2 regions of the Alkaliphilus metalliredigens QYMF genome follow, and region 2 is predicted to be linked to the other one. Evidence: riboswitches for the same ligand, from Rfam matches in the RefSeq annotation. Region 2 holds a riboswitch; the other holds the start of a gene.

Region 1 (8,139 bases), 970 kb from region 2:
TATATTGGCAATCTCCTTTTTATCCATCTTTTCACTCCTTCACCCTTTGCTTCATTTTACCTGTTTCAACTATTATTGACGATTTCCTTCCTAAAAATCAGCACAATCAAAAAAAGCGTCGAAGACGCTCTTTTTATAGGTTATCTATCTTCTTCTATTATTTCGATTGTATCCCCTGGTAAAACAAGTCCACCCTGTATCACCCTTGTAAAAATCCCTTCTCGTGGCATGACACAATCCCCCACTGTGTGGAAAATAGCACAGCGTTGATGGCATTCCTTCCCTATTTGAGTCACCTCTTGAATGGTCACCCCTATCTTAAGCCTGGTACCAATGGGAAGCTCGTATAGGGTGATCCCTTCTGTTGTAATATTTTCAGCAAAATTCCCAGCTTCTAATTCTTCCATACCCAGGGCCTTAATCTTATCAATGCTTTCCTGACCCAATAAGCTTATTTGTCGATGCCAATCACCAGCATGGGCATCCCCTTCCAAACCAAAATTTTCGACGAAGGTCCCCTTTTCAATTTGTTCTTTTGGAATTCCCTTTTCTTTACTGATATTAATCGCCACTACCTTTGCCATAATGATTCCTCCTCAACTATATTTTGACTACGTTTCCAATTTCACTGGTATCATATCCACCTAAAGCGTTGACTTGAGCTAAAAACGTTTCTTTTTTTATGGTTTCGATTAAACTTTGTATCCTTTGATCTCCAAGCATCTCTGCGGGTAAGCAGAGGTCATAGTCCTCCCAGGCAATTGGGATAAAGTCCAATCCCATAGCTTTAGCTGCAGAATAAACTCCAAGTCCAGTATCGGCACTGCCACTGGCTACAGCCATGGCCACAGCCATATGAGTCGTCAATTCTCGATCATAACCAACAATGCCCTCAGGATCAACTTCTTCCTCTTTCAAGAAGTACTCTAATAGAATACGGGTTCCTGCTCCCCTCTGCCGATTAACAAAGCGGATGTCCTTACGAACCAAATCCTTTATCCGATTTATATTTTTAGGATTCCCCTTAGACACCATAAGTCCCTGACTTCGCTTAACAAATTTAATTATCATCATCTCATGAGAGCCAATATATCGCTTCACGTAGGCTTCATTATACTCCCCACTTTGTTCATCTAACAAATGTATTGGGGCCATATGGCATTCTTTTTTCTTTAGGGCCATGATACCACCCAAGCTTCCCACATGGGCTGAGGATAAAAATAAATCTGGTTGTGTTTGATGTAATTGGTTAGCTAATAAATCCATGACAACATCGTGACTTCCAATGGATACAATGGTCTGCTTAATTTCCTCTATGGGTTTTAGTAGTTGAATATCCACCTCACTCCCCGCCTCATACCCTTCTCTTCTTTGGGGCACGATTAAGATGCCGTCAGCCTTGACTAAGGACATAGTCGCGCCGGCACCTCTATCTAATGGTGTGGCAATCATTTTCTGTCCCACAAGCCCCAACTTCATTCGTATAAACTCTTCATGCTTTAATGAAGAAACAACACGTCTAGATAAAATAGCCTTTGTCATGGATTTTTGTTGTGGAATCTGGCGATGATAGACATCTAGAAGTGGCTTGACAAAAAACTCAAATACAAAATATGCCGACACCGGATATCCTGGAATTCCTATAACCGGTTTATTGTCTACAATGGCTAAAATCACAGGCTTTCCAGGCTTAATAGCAACACCATGGGCAATGACCACTCCCATCTCCCTCAATACATTAACAGTATAATCCTTTGAGCCCGCTGATGAACCTGCATTGATTAAAACACAATCGTTTTCTTTTAATGCCTTTTTAATACTCTCTTTCAAGATATCAGGATCATCAGGAGTAATTCCATACAAGTTAGCCACTCCATGACCCTCTTCAACAAAAGCCTTAAACATCGTCCCATTGGATTCAATGATTTTCCCTACCATTAGTTCATCATTTACAGAAACAATTTCTGATCCAGTTGGAATGATTCCCACACTGGGTTTAGGATAAACCGACAAGACCTGCATGTGTCCAGCCATCAATGCCCCCATATCCATAGGTCTAATTTTATGATTGGCTGGTATAATCAATTCTCCTTCAATAATATCCTCCCCGATGGGACGTATATGCTGCCAAGGCTTAGCTGCTTCATGAATTTCAATTGTATTCTGATCTATTTCCACAATATCTTCAATCATGATGACCCCATCATAGGGTTCTTGAATCACACCGCCGGTATTGATATATATAAAATCCCTCGGGGATATTAACCGTATCGGCTCTTTTTCAGAGACACCGTAGGTTCTACTGCAGATGATCGCCACGCCATCCATGGCAGCAGCGTTATAGTTTGGAGAAGACTTTTTAGCAAAAATAGGATCTGTTGTAATCCGATTTAAACTCTCTTCTACAGAAATCTCCTCTTTTTTTTCAGGGATTCCTCCGTGCTCTTCAATGGCTTTTAAATACATCCCTCGGACCTCTTCCAAAGGAATACTAGTCAAATATAAACTTCTTTCTTTCTTTTCCATTCAATTGCCCCCCCAATTGCTTTAGTAAATTACATCTTTTGATAATAGCTAAAATAAATACACCTTAACAGCATCACCTAGGCTCACACCTTCCTGATTTAAAGCAAGGCAGATGTATCCATGGGCCTTTGTCATTGTGGTCAGCATGCCAGATTTTCCATGGACAGGATACACTCTTTTCTCCCCATTTTCCTCCTGTATGACTACCATGACATAATGCTCTCTCCCTGGAGCCGAGGGAATGTTGACTGCAACCGATCCTTCAATATAAGGCATATGCACTTTTAAGCCATAAAGGAAGTGGATGAATGGTCGCACTAAGGTTTGATAGACCACCATGGCCGATACAGGTTGCCCTGGCAAGCCAAAAATCGCTTTATCTGATATCTTTCCCCCAATTGTGGGTTTACCAGGCTTCACTGCGATTCCATGGAATAACACACCGGGATTTCCCAAGGCATCAATCACATCTTTTGTCACATCCTTAGTCCCCATAGAGCTCCCTCCAGAAATTAAGATCACATCACTTTTTTGCATCAATTCTTGAACTTTATTCTTTAATGTTTCTATCTCATCTTTAACAACGGCAGTGGCCACAATTTCGCAACCATCTTCCATAGCCGCTATTCCTAAGCTATAAGTATTCATATCCTTTATTTGCCCCAATTTCAATTCTTCTTCTGGTCCAATAATTTCATCCCCAGTAGAGATGACACTCACTCTAATCGGTTGATAAACATCAATTTCCGTAAATCCAATACCAGAGAGCACCCCTATATCCTGAGGCCGAAGACGATGTCCCTTTTTAAAGATTAGTTCGCCCTTCGACAGATCATCTCCCTTTTTCAGTAGATTTTCTCTAGGTGCAACAGAACTTTGAATGCCCACTGTTTTCTCATCTAAAGCCTCTGTATACTCTACCATGACAACTGCATCACAGCCTTCAGGAATCATTCCCCCAGTAGGCACATAGCAACTTTGCCCTCTTTGTAAATGCAATGAGGTCCCTTGACCCATTTCGACCTCTCCAATCATGTCTAGAAAGCTCGGTAAAGATTCACTGGCCCCAAAGGTATCTCTAGCCACAACAGCATACCCATCAACAGTAGAGCGGTCAAATCCCGGCACATCGATAGGTGCTGTGATGTCCGTAGCAAGGACCCTCCCCCCCCCTTTAAATAACGGTACCTTTTCACTATCCAAGGATGTTTCTTTGAAATTTTCAATGACAATCTGTTTTGCCTCTTCTAGTGTTACAGTATCTAATAACTCAATCATTTGAATATCCCCCCCGTCAAATTCGTCTGACGCTATGGCGTCGACTCATATCCCACTTAAATACAAAAAAGCTAATCCAAAAGGATTAGCTTTAACACAAATATGAATTCGTTAGTTAGAATTCTTATGTAAAGCAAATTTCCTTTTCAAGTTCGGGAGGCAAGAGAATTTCTTCATTTACCCAGAGGTAAGTCATCGTAGCATCGCCTTAGATAATCTCACTCGGAAATTCGTAACATTCTATTAAATTCATTATTATCGTACCACATTTGGTCAGAAAATTCAATTTTTATTAAGACAACAAAAACCTCCTATAAATAGGAGGTTTTTAATCCAAGATGCCGTCAGATGCAAAATTCACACCCGCACCTCACTCTAGGTGGGTGACTTGCCTTACTCTTCCTAAGTCCACTCGACGGTGGCATGTAGTCCAAGTAAAAACTTAGTCTCCCGGATGTTTACTGTCGGTTGAATTTTACGATTCAAAACGTACATCTCAGAATGTCTTTAACTTATTATACACCAAAACAAAGAAAATATAAAATGAACTTTTTGCCTTTTAAGGCTGATTTTCCTTCAAAACATTCCTTGCTTTCTAGCTTCCACGGAATCCCTGCATTATAAGACTTTTTTTACTTATAGGATCAAAATTTTATCTTCGAGTTCATTCATTACATAGATTGAAATCCACTGAAAATCTCATTGATTTCATCTTCTTTTAATGTTTCCTTTATTAATAGGTCCTCCGCCACAGCCTCAACAATGTTAAGGCTCTTCTCTAGGAGCACCTTTGTTTCATCGTATAAACGCTTCATATTTAACTTTGTTAGTTCCATTACTCGTTGGTCACAAGCACCTTGTCGACCAAATAAAACATCATAATTAATCATACCTACTTCATCATTCATCCCAAATTGTTTGATCATTGCACCTAGAATTTCTGTTGCCTTTTGAATGTCATTACTGGCTCCTGTTGTGACAAAATCTGGTCCAAAAACAATTTCTTCTATGATTCTTCCTGATAAAGCAACTTTAATACTATTTACCATACTATTTTTAGTATGATACATTTGATCTGGAGGAATATTCATACTAAATCCACCAGCTCCTTTGGTGCTTGGTATAATCGTTACCTTTGTCACTTTATTTTGGGGACACAATAGCTTTGTGGCAACAGCGTGACCTGCTTCGTGATATGCAGTAATCTTTCTATCAATTGGCTGAATATTACTTCGATCCTTCTTCTCTTCTCCAGCTACCACTGTGTAAAAAGCCTTATCTATATGTCCTTCCGTAATAAAGTCTGCTTCTTCTCTTGCTGCATAAATAGCTGCTTCATTCATTAAATTTTCAAGTTTGGCACCACTGAAATAAACAGTTTGTTGTGCAATTCCTCGTAAGCACACCTTTGGATCTATAGGTCTATTTTGAGTATATAATTGTAGAATATCCTGTCTTGCTTTCAGATCAGGTAGTCCTATCTCAATTTGACGATCAAATCGTCCAGGTCTTAGTAGTGCATCATCAAGTATATCCAGACGGTTAGTTGCCGCCATTACGATGATTCCTTCGCTACCTTTAAATCCAGACATCTCAGTTAATAATGCATTTAGTGTCCTGTCGGATTCATCGCTACCACCTAAACCTCCACGATCTCTTTTCTTTCCAATGGCGTCAATTTCATCAATGAAAATGACACATTTTCCTTTGTCTTTTGCCTTTTTAAATAAGTTACGGATTCTACCAGCACCTAATCCTGCATATACCTGTACAAAATCCGAACCGGAAACAGCTAAAAATTCAACTCCCGCCTCACTGGCCAGAGCCCTTGCTAATAGCGTTTTTCCCGTTCCTGGAGATCCATATAAGATAACCCCTTTAGGCATTTTTGCACCATAACGGCTATACTTCTCTGGATTCTTCAAGAAGTCTACAAGCTCCATGGCATTTTCCTTCGCCTCTTGATTCCCTGCAATATCTGCAAATCGAATCGATGAGTCTTTTTGAGTAGAAAACTCAACATCAGACATCTTGTCGTATTCCTTAGAGGTTTGTGTCGCATTTTTCTTAGATAAAAAGATGGCGACCCCAATAAATCCACCTATCAAAACAACAAATGTAATTACTTGAACAACAGAATATTGGTCTGTTGTTTCTCTGACCTGTATTCCATGTAATAACAAATTTTCTTTCAAACTGTCAGTTCTTGGATGGTCTGTTATAAACTGTTTTCCATCCTCAAAGACTCCTGTCAATTTAGGACCTTCCGATAGATTGACGGTTCTAATTTCTCCTGCCTCTGTACTTTCTAAGAAAGCAGTATAACTAATCTCCAGTTTATCCTCATTAAAATATTGAGTATAAACGGCATAACCAATTGCACTCACAACAACAATAGCAATACCAAGTACTATAATCAATTGTTTTTTAGTTAGTTTTAACATAAAAAAACCCCCTTTCAAAAGTTAGTTAAAAAACTTGGTATGTAAGGGGTGTTTCATTTAACCAGATATATTATGTTAACACATTCGACATCAAAGCAAAAGTTTGTTTCATGGCCTCTATATTCTATTGATACAGATTATAGGGGTAATGCTTATTCATACGCTGTCATACTTAGATTTTCACACCTTATATTTTGATTCAAGGAATGCAATCTCATTAACAATATCTAAAATCACGATTCATGTTCTATTTTTCTACGAAGTTTCGTATGTTTTTAAGCACAATATTAATGGTTCCGTCTCCATTTCGTTGAACAGAAAATTTATGTGGATCATTAAAGATATCTCGTTCATTTCGAATATCAAAACCCGTATCAGTCTTGATGGCCTTTCTTTTAAGCTTTTTCTCTACCCACTCCTTGTTGACTTCAAATCCCGTTACTTGAAATCCTTCATTGTTTAAATGCTCTATATAATTATTTTTCATCTCTTCATTATCATCTGACATCGCTTCTGCAAACTGTCTCACATTAATTTCTTCTTCTTTGTTTAAATGTGTAGCTAATACATCCCTGGCTGTAGCAGCATGTGCTACATCTTGTCTCAATTCATTTCTTACAAATTTTTCGGTCATACTCCTAAACATTTTTGTTTTATCTTTACTATCCACAAGGATATTACAGTTTAAAAAATCCTGAGCAAAAAAATGGGCCACATCTTGTTCGCTTCCCTTGGCCTGTTGTTTGTCCAAAAGAACTAAATCGTATTCATCGTTAGCCTCATATCTTTTAATAAATGCGCATTTCTGTAAACGTTGCGCCATTCCTGGCAAACCAGTCTCATGGGAAATAATCGAAACCTTAAATCTATCATCCACATATTCAATATCATGAACATAGGACTTGCGATAATCCATTTTTAAAATCCCCACATATTTTTGTGAATCTACAGAATACGAGCAAATAACTAGATCACAAGAAGATGTGTTTGCATTGACTTTCATAGCCCGAAACAGATGCTGAGCAATGATTTTACTACTTTCAACAAAGCTACTCTCATGATAAAGTATTTGGTCGCAGCTGTCCCTCACAATATTTGGTCCCGTAATAAACTTAGCAATACGATTGTCATCATCCTTTAGGGAACGCACAATATGTTTTTCTATTAATTCGTGGATCTCCTCCGTTATCTCTTGCTGAAAATCTGTCAGAAGGGGTTCCTCTGCTGTTTTATCTAATACATGAACAATTATAGAATGTAATATAACACTACTTGTCTCTCTCATTTAAAAACTCCTTTTCTTATGTCATCTATCCTATAATATCAAACTTTCATCTTTCTTTATAGTGCAATATACACACATAGAAAAGATACTAGCTCCCTAGTATCTTGTAGTCCTCAATATTCTCTGTAATTCCAATGGTCTCACCATAGACTTTTTTGAGGACGGCGCGTTCACCCCCGTGCCTTCCATTAAAAAACTAATCATCTTTTTTTGTTATTAAAATAGTTTAAATACATTTCTTTGACTTTAATTTCTTTTTCAAATCGCACTTCATCAATGAGCCCTCTCTCTTTATGGTCCTTTAATAGGGCGATTAACTCACTAGATAAAAAAGCCAGATCCTCTTCAATTTTTTCTATTTGTTGTTTATCTACCACCATATCAGTTTCCACTGCGTTCCCCCCTGCCTTTAGGATTATGTTTTTCTATGCATACTCCCTGAAGTTCTCCACAAATTGCTTTCTAATTGAGGTTCCTCTCTGATTGTTTCCCTATCATATACTATTCTATACCTGTTAAATTATTCCTTCTATCGAATTAGTATTATTTTCATATTTTTAATTGCTTTTTTCTCAGTAATTCGACTAATACAGTCTCAATTTCAGT
Region 2 (8,139 bases):
TGATCACACCTTGGGATTGATGACACAGTTCAGCAAATTTTGGTATTAAAGCCGGGGGTAAATTGTCCACACAATAAAAACCAAAATCCTCCATACTTTTGACAGTTTGGCTCTTTCCCGCCCCTGACAATCCTGTAATAATGACAAATTTCATGACTTCACTCCTCTTTTGTAACAAACATGTTCAAGACTAAACTACACTTCCCCCACAACTCTTACTTCATTATGTAACCCTACGTCAAATTTTTCTTTGACCTGTTTTTGAATATGTGCAATTAAATTAAGTACATCTGCTGCGCTGGCATTATCAATATTCACAATAAACCCCGAATGAAGCTCAGAAACTTGAGCGCCTCCTATTTTGAAACCCTTCAAATTACAATCTTGAATTAATTTACCAGCAAAATATCCTGGGGGCCTTTTAAACACGCTACCGGCACAAGGTAGATGTAATGGCTGTTTTGTTGTTCTTTTGACTGTTAAATCATCAATAATAGAACGAATCTCTTCGTATTTTCCTTCTTGAAGTGCTAGTACTACCTCTAATGCTATATACCCTTTTTCTTGTATGATACTCGTTCGATAGTCTAATTCCAGTTCTTCAAGTGATAGGTCAATGATCTCACCCTGGTGGTTCAATACCTTGCAGGACTTAACCACATCTTTCATCTCTCCGCCATAGGCACCTGCATTCATGGTTATAGCGCCTCCCACTGTGCCTGGAATCCCATTAGCAAACTCAAATCCCTTTAGACAAGCCCTTGCAATTTGGTTTGAAAGGGTAGATAACAAAATTCCCGTCTGGACAATCACATGATTTCCTTCAAAACGAACCTCATTAAAATTTTCCGCAATTTTTATCACAACACATCGCATGCCTTTATCACGCACCAGAAGGTTGGAACCATTACCCATCACAAAGTAGGGAGTCTTACTTTTCTTACATATTTCAACAGATTGTCGAATTTCCTCTACTGTTCTTGGCATCACCAATAAGTCAGCAGGTCCGCCGATCTTAAATGATGTATGTTTTTTCATTGGTTCCTCCAAAAATACATGCTCTTCTCCCATTAATGCAACAAATTCTTGATATAAATTTTCCTTGTCCATTTCATTCACTCCTATATCTCATTCAGCTTCCAATAAATCAAGCTCGTTTTATTCATTTATCATTCTTTCCTTACTGCTATCAATTAATGCTTCTCTTAATCAAAGGAACCACTGCACTTTATTGTCTTCACTTACTTGCTTTTTCTCATTTTAGTATAACTTTTTTTTTTCATTGGGTCAATTATTCTGGACAATAGATCATTGCTGTTTGCTTTTTATCAGCACATTTACCTTCTCTTCAGCATCCTGTAAAACTTGTTGTGGTGTTTTTTTCTCCAATACCCCTTGTCTAATTTCATTTTGAATAATCTCATCAATTTCCTTCCAATATGGATGAGGCGGCGGTATTTCTGTATAAGTGAGGGTCTCATAAATCATCGTCATTAAAGGATCTGCTTCGTATATATTTCCTACGGATTTTTTAACTGGGAATACACCTAATCGCGTCAACTCCTGTTGATGCTTTTCTTCTGATAAAAATTTTAAAAAAGTCACACCCATTTCTAATTTCAAAGGATCCTGCTGTTTTGTCATCCCATAGGATCCTACCATGTTACTCATTGTAATGGGGGCTCCCTTTTCTCCTATTGGAAAATGTGCAATAGAATAATTAAATCCAGTCCCCTCCTGTTTCATCTGTTTCAGAACATTTAATGACCAAGTGCCTGTAGGATAGACAGCTGTTTTTTGTTCCTGATAAAAGTGTGTCCATGCGTCATTGGCATTGTTTTCTCCAAAGTCTTCTGGCATCACAGCATACTCATTTTTCAAATTGATTAGTTTTTCTATCCCCTTTTGAGCTCGATGGTCATTAAATACATAATGTAACCCTTCATCAACGATTTCGCCTCCGTCACTCAGTAAAATTCCCCATAGGTTATAATATCCCGGTTGAATAAATCCTCCCAAGCCATAATGATCGATTTTTCCATCCTCTTCGCTAGCAAATGTCAAAACTTTCATTTTTTCAATAAATTCATCGTAATGCCACAAGCCATCCATAGGAGGCTCCACTCCCCTATCTTGAAAAATATCCAAATTTAATGCCATGGTGTAAGTGGTCATCATCCAGGGCATTGCCCATATACGGCCGTCATAAGTCACAGCCTCCAGGGCATTTTCACGGAAGTCCTGTATTTCAGTAACAGATAAAAATGGGTCTAGAGGCTCCAATAAGCCTTTATGGAGCAAGCTATAGTCGCTGCCAATGGGTATGATATCAGGTAGCTGTCCTAGTTTGGCAGCTGACTCTACTTGTATGGGTCCTCTTTCCCAGGTCAAGGGCTTAAATTGAATGTATACACCGGGATAAGCCTTTTCAAATGCCCGAATTTTATCATAAATCCACCTGAAGTTTGTGCCCGTACTTTGATCTAATCGTGGGTAGTCCCAGAATGTAATGACGCCAGTCCACTCCGGCTTATCTTTTACTTTATTGTAGTTCATTTCATTAGGACGATGAAACAATAAGTAAAAGGGTCCTATTATCATAAATAAAACAAATATGATACACAGAAAAAGGGTGATACCATTTTTAAGTTTTCTCTTGGCCATATACATTCCCCCTACTCCAATTTATTCATCTTTAGATTTGATTATTCATAGGGAATGTATATATGCAAAAATGACTCAAGGGCCTAGACTATTCTAGGCCCTTGATTGGATTTTCAACGAATTTCCTATTTGTACATCTCCTGTTTTGATCGTCTTTGCAAAAAAGATATGTTCTTGAATATGGCATTTTCTAGACTTTGAGATCAGGGGACAATTTGGGTGACAGTGTTTCCCTATTTCTGTTATTCTGATGACAGCTTGCCCCATCTCATATAAATCCACTTTATTCAGCACTTTCAAGGATAAGCCTTCCACTATAAAGTTAGCTTGAAACCGATTATGACAAAATCCCTTTCCAGTAGTTTCAACTAATTCTTTTAATCCCTTGGAGGTGATAAAACTCAATTGGCGTTCTTCTTGATTCTTTACTTCTACCAAAATACTTTCACATTGATGCCAGTTTCCCCCTTGGTCCTTATCATAAATTCCTTGGATCCTTTGCATCCATTAGCCCCCAATTTCAGACATGCTTCTTGCACTCATTTCATGCTTGTTGGTATATAGGTAATGTTTTTCAGGCTTTAATTGAATCCCGTTAGATAACACTGCTCCAATCTGTTCAGGATTTTCCCTAGCCACCCTTAATAAATCAATTTCGTGGTTACTGTGAAGACATGGCTTCAGTTTCCCATCACTTGTGACTCGAATACGATTACAGCTCTCACAAAAATGGCTACTAATAGGATTAATAAAGCCAACCCTTCCTTTTGCCCCCGGCAGTCTATAGAGTCTAGCTGGGCTAGTGGCATCTGTTATAATAGGAACCAATCCTTCAATTTTACTTTTCACTTCCTCATTGGATAGAAAACGGTCTTTTGCCCAACCACTTGCTTCCCCAATAGGCATCAACTCAATAAATCGAACATCAATAGGATCATCTACTGTTAAATTAGCAAAATCCTCTATTTCATCCTCATTATATCCTCCGATCACAACAACATTCAACTTCACAGGAGTCATCCCTAAGCGCAGGGCTTCCTGTATCCCTTCCAACACTTGGCTTAAATCGCCGCCCCTGGTGATTTCTTTATATCTGTCAGGTCTTAGAGAGTCAATGCTAATATTAATTCTTTTTAGCCCCGCATCTTTTAATGCTTCTCCATATTTTTTAATGAGGAGCCCATTGGTGGTCAATGCAATATCTTGAATTCCAGGTATATTTGAAATATTTTTAATTAATCCGATGACCCCTTTTCTAACTAGAGGTTCTCCACCAGTAATTCGTACTTTATTAATACCATTTTCCGCACCTATTCTGACGATTTGTTCGATTTCTTCCAAGGTTAATATATCTTGATGTGTTTTTTTATAGATTCCCTTTTCAGGCATACAATATTGACAACGCAAATTACATAGATCCGTGATAGAAATCCTCATGTAGTTAATGCTTCTTTGGAATGTGTCTTTCATGTATTTTCCCCCTTAATCATCTACTTAATGATGTGCTGGTGTTTGGATTAACTTTTTTTCGGATAAATATGAATATATAAAACAAAAACTAGTCCTCGAAAGGACTAGCTTAAATAGCTAGTATATTTCCTTTCCAATGTTGGGAGGCACAAAAATTTCTCTAGGTACCTATCGGCCACTAACCTTAGACAGTTTGCCCTTAGGAAAAGTAACTCGGAAATAAATTTTATTGAATTGTCTGGTAACTCATTTTATTATATCAGACTTTTTTACAAATTGAAACTAGCTATGGATAATTATTGTACTTCCCTTTCAATAAAGTCCCTATCTTGTGTATTTTTTTTAGTTTCATTGTGCTATAATTTAATTGATAATATTTTATCAAAGGAGAGGATACCTTGAAAAAGTATATTAACGTTCTTAAGTATGCTATGGAAATGGAAAAGCAGGGCCATCAATTTTTCAAAGAAAATGCTCAAAAAATGACCTTACCTAGTGCTAAAGAAATGTTTGAAAAACTTGCAGAAGTTGAGCTAGATCATTATCACTTCCTAGAAGATCAGGTTAACCATATGGTGAGTAACAATGAAGTCAAGGAAGTAGAAATGGATATTAACCGTGAAAATAATATCTTTGAAGAACGGGCCACTAAGGAAATGTTAGAACACACATTAAGTGAATCTATGGTACCAGATTTAACTGTCTTAAGAAGTGCTTACTTAATGGAAAAAGATTTTGCAGAGTTTTATCATGATGCTGCCTTAAAGGCTGAAGAACCTAAAGTAAAAAAACTCTTCACTACCCTAGCCACATGGGAAGAAGGTCATGAACGTTTTTTTAAAGAAGAATATGATCGTCATATGAAAGAATATATGTATCAACCTTGGGGGGGATAGCACTCGTCTGATGCTCTGGCATCGACTCATATCTCACTTAAATTTAAACTAGTAAAAGGAGTCGCTTGTGACTCCTTTTACTAGTTTATGTCCAATAAAAAAGATGGCCTAGTGTAGGCCATCTTTTTTTATCTTGCTATTATTTTTACAACTTTAACACCTGTCACCTTAAGCCCTGGAATTTTACAGTATTTATCCAAGTCTGTTCCATTAGTTAATACATTAGCTGCTCCTTCAAAGTAATGGAATGGCATGAACACAACATTTTCATCAACAATTTTTGTGACTTTTGCCTTTGTTCGCACTTCACCCCTAGGAGATTTCACCTTAACAGTTTCTCCATTCGTTATCCCTAGAGACACGGCTAGATTTGGATGCATTTCAATATAACTCTCTGGTGCCATTTGATTAATTCCCTCGGTCTTTCCTGTCATTGTTCTGGTATGATATTGATATAGAATTCGACCGGTTGTTAAGATGAGTGGATATTCCTCATTACCTAGTTCACTTGACTCCACATGTTCCACTGCCATGAACAATCCAGCTCCTCTGGCAGGCTTTCCTGTATGGAGAAACTTTGTTCCTGGATGATCTTCAGTAGGACATGGCCATTGAATTCCAATATCCTCAATTCTATCATAGCTGATTCCTGCATACTGCGGTGTCACTTGTCGAATTTCCTCAAAGATCTCTTCAACGTTTTTGTACTGCTTGTCGTATCCTAGGTGATTCATCAATTCCATGAAAATCATCCAATCAGCCTTGGCTTCTCCTTGAGAATTCACAGCTTTTCTGACTCGTTGTACCCTTCTTTCTGTGTTCACAAAGGTACCATCCTTCTCTGCAAAGGAAGCTGCGGGTAACACCACATCTGCTAGTTCTGCTGTTTCTGTTAAGAATAAATCTTGTACAACAACAAAGCTATTCTTTAAGGCTTCTTCAACATGATGAGTATCTGGATCAGAGACCATCGGATTTTCACCAAAGATATAGATCATTTTCACATCACCATGGGCTGCTTTATGCATTACTTCTGGAATGGTTAATCCAACATTATTAGAAAGCTTTGTATTCCAAGCCTTCTCAAACTTGTTAATCACTTCTGCATTTGTTACCTGCTGGTATCCAGGCATTACATTTGGTAATGCACCCATGTCACAGGCTCCCTGTACATTATTTTGCCCTCTTAGTGGGTTGATGCCAGTTCCTTCTTTTCCTAAGTTACCTGTGGCTAATGCTAAGTTAGATAAACTCATGACACTTTCAGTTCCATTGTGATGCTGGGTGATTCCCATACAGTAAAGAATACTTCCTCTAACGCCTTGACCATATAGACGTGCTGCTGCACGGATATCCTCTGGCTTAACACCACAAATCTCTCCAGCCATCTCTGGGGTATATTTTTGTACAACTTTCTTTAGTTCTTCAATTCCTTCTGTATTCTCTTCTATATAGGTTTTATCTTCTAAGCCCTCTTCAAAAATTACATTAAGCATTGCATTAGATAGGGCAATACTGGTTCCTGGCTTAATCTTTAAGAATACATCAGCATCTTGAGCTAGATCAATTTCTCTCGGATCAGCTACAATGAGTTTCGTTCCATTTTTCACTGCCTGACGTACTTGTGCTCCAATAACAGGATGACTCTCTGTTGTATTGGAACCCGTTATAAAAATGACATCAGCTTGCTTTACTTCAGCAACACTGTTTGTCATGGCACCGCTTCCTAATGTAGTTGCAAGACCTGCAACTGTAGAGGAATGTCAGAGTCGTGCACAATGATCAACATTGTTTGTGCCAATCACTGCTCTCATCATTTTTTGCATTAAATAATTTTCTTCTGTCAATGAACGAGCCGATGAAAAGCCTGCAATTGTATCTGGTCCAAAGTTCTCTTTAGTGTGTTTTACTTTATCAACAATAACTTGGTAGGCTTCTTCCCAGCTGGTCTCTACTAGTTTTCCATCCTTTTTGACCAATGGCTTTTTTAGTCGATCCGGGTGATTGATAAAATTGAAGGCAAACTTTCCTTTTACACAAAGTAATCCTTCATTAGATGGCCCCATTGCTGGATCTACTTCCACAACTTTATTATCCTTAACCAGAAGGTCCATTTGACATCCTACACCGCAATAGGCACAAGTTGTTCTAGTGGACTTTGTCTCCCAATATCTAAACTTTTCCTTGCTCTTAGGCATTAATGCGCCTACGGGACAGACAGATACACAGTTTCCACAAGAAACACAAGTGGAATGCTCTAGTCCTTTATCAAATGGTGTGGCTATATGAGTATCAAATCCTCTTTCAGCAAAACCGATGGCATCGGTCCCCTGAAGCTGAGAACAGACATATACGCATTTACCACAAAGAATACATTTCTCTTGGTCACTATAGTAGAATGGGTTGGATTCATCTGTTTCGTATTCTTTTTTCGCTCCACCATAACTGGACTCTTTTATATCATACTTGTAACACAAGTCCTGTAATGTACATCTTCCAGCCTTGTCACAGGTCAAACAGTCCAATGGATGATTGGCCAGCATTAAATCTAATATTTCTCGTCTTGCTTCTATTACATCATCACTTTCCGTCCACACTTCCATACCTTCACCAACAGGCGTACAACATGCAGTAGGTAGATTTCTACCTCCTTTTATTTCAACAACACATATTCTACAGGACCCATGAGGCTTTAGTCTTGGATCATGGCAAAAAGTTGGTATTTCTACGCCTAGTTGACTAGCTGCTTCTAATATTGTTGTCCCAGCTTCAACTTGGACTTTCATACCATCAATAGTCAATGCAATCATTTTTTCGCCCCCTTCTTACTTCTTCACAATCGCTTTAAATGGACAAGCTTCTAAACATGCACCACATTTAATACATTTTTCTTGATCAATTAAATAAACTTCTTTACCCTTTACGCCACTAATACAATCTACTGGACACTTTTTAGCACAAATGCCACACTTTTTACATAATTCACTCACTACTAGATATTTAGCTAAGGCTTTACACACGCCTGCTGGACAACTTTTGTCATGAACATGTGCATCATATTCATCTCTAAAGTACTTGAGTGTTGATAATACCGGGTTTGGTGCCGTTT

Evidence for each region. A riboswitch is a leader RNA that binds a small molecule or an ion and turns the genes downstream of it on or off. The one in region 2 is predicted to bind molybdenum cofactor.
Region 1: it holds a riboswitch for molybdenum cofactor, as region 2 does, so the genes downstream of both, AMET_RS15590 (molybdopterin molybdotransferase MoeA) here and moaA (GTP 3',8-cyclase MoaA) in region 2, are expected to answer to the same signal.

What each region holds. Positions count from the first base shown of each region.
Region 1 covers NC_009633.1:3,213,681-3,221,819, forward strand. The annotation lists gene polX (DNA polymerase/3'-5' exonuclease PolX) at 1-27, opposite strand, end outside; gene AMET_RS15580 (MOSC domain-containing protein) at 141-584, opposite strand; gene AMET_RS15585 (molybdopterin biosynthesis protein) at 601-2,526, opposite strand; gene AMET_RS15590 (molybdopterin molybdotransferase MoeA) at 2,575-3,804, opposite strand; molybdenum cofactor riboswitch at 3,928-4,044, opposite strand; RNA gene ssrS (6S RNA) at 4,131-4,310, opposite strand; gene AMET_RS15595 (ATP-dependent metallopeptidase FtsH/Yme1/Tma family protein) at 4,476-6,248, opposite strand; gene AMET_RS15600 (nucleoid-associated protein) at 6,496-7,533, opposite strand; gene AMET_RS15605 (hypothetical protein) at 7,734-7,925, opposite strand.
Region 2 covers NC_009633.1:4,185,880-4,194,018, forward strand. The annotation lists gene rapZ (RNase adapter RapZ) at 1-154, opposite strand, end outside; gene murB (UDP-N-acetylmuramate dehydrogenase) at 196-1,110, opposite strand; gene AMET_RS20090 (extracellular solute-binding protein) at 1,309-2,664, opposite strand; gene AMET_RS20095 (hypothetical protein) at 2,758-3,168, opposite strand; gene moaA (GTP 3',8-cyclase MoaA) at 3,172-4,134, opposite strand; molybdenum cofactor riboswitch at 4,245-4,365, opposite strand; gene AMET_RS20105 (ferritin-like domain-containing protein) at 4,533-5,030, shown strand; gene fdhF (formate dehydrogenase subunit alpha) at 5,159-7,840, opposite strand; gene nuoF (NADH-quinone oxidoreductase subunit NuoF) at 7,856-8,139, opposite strand, start outside.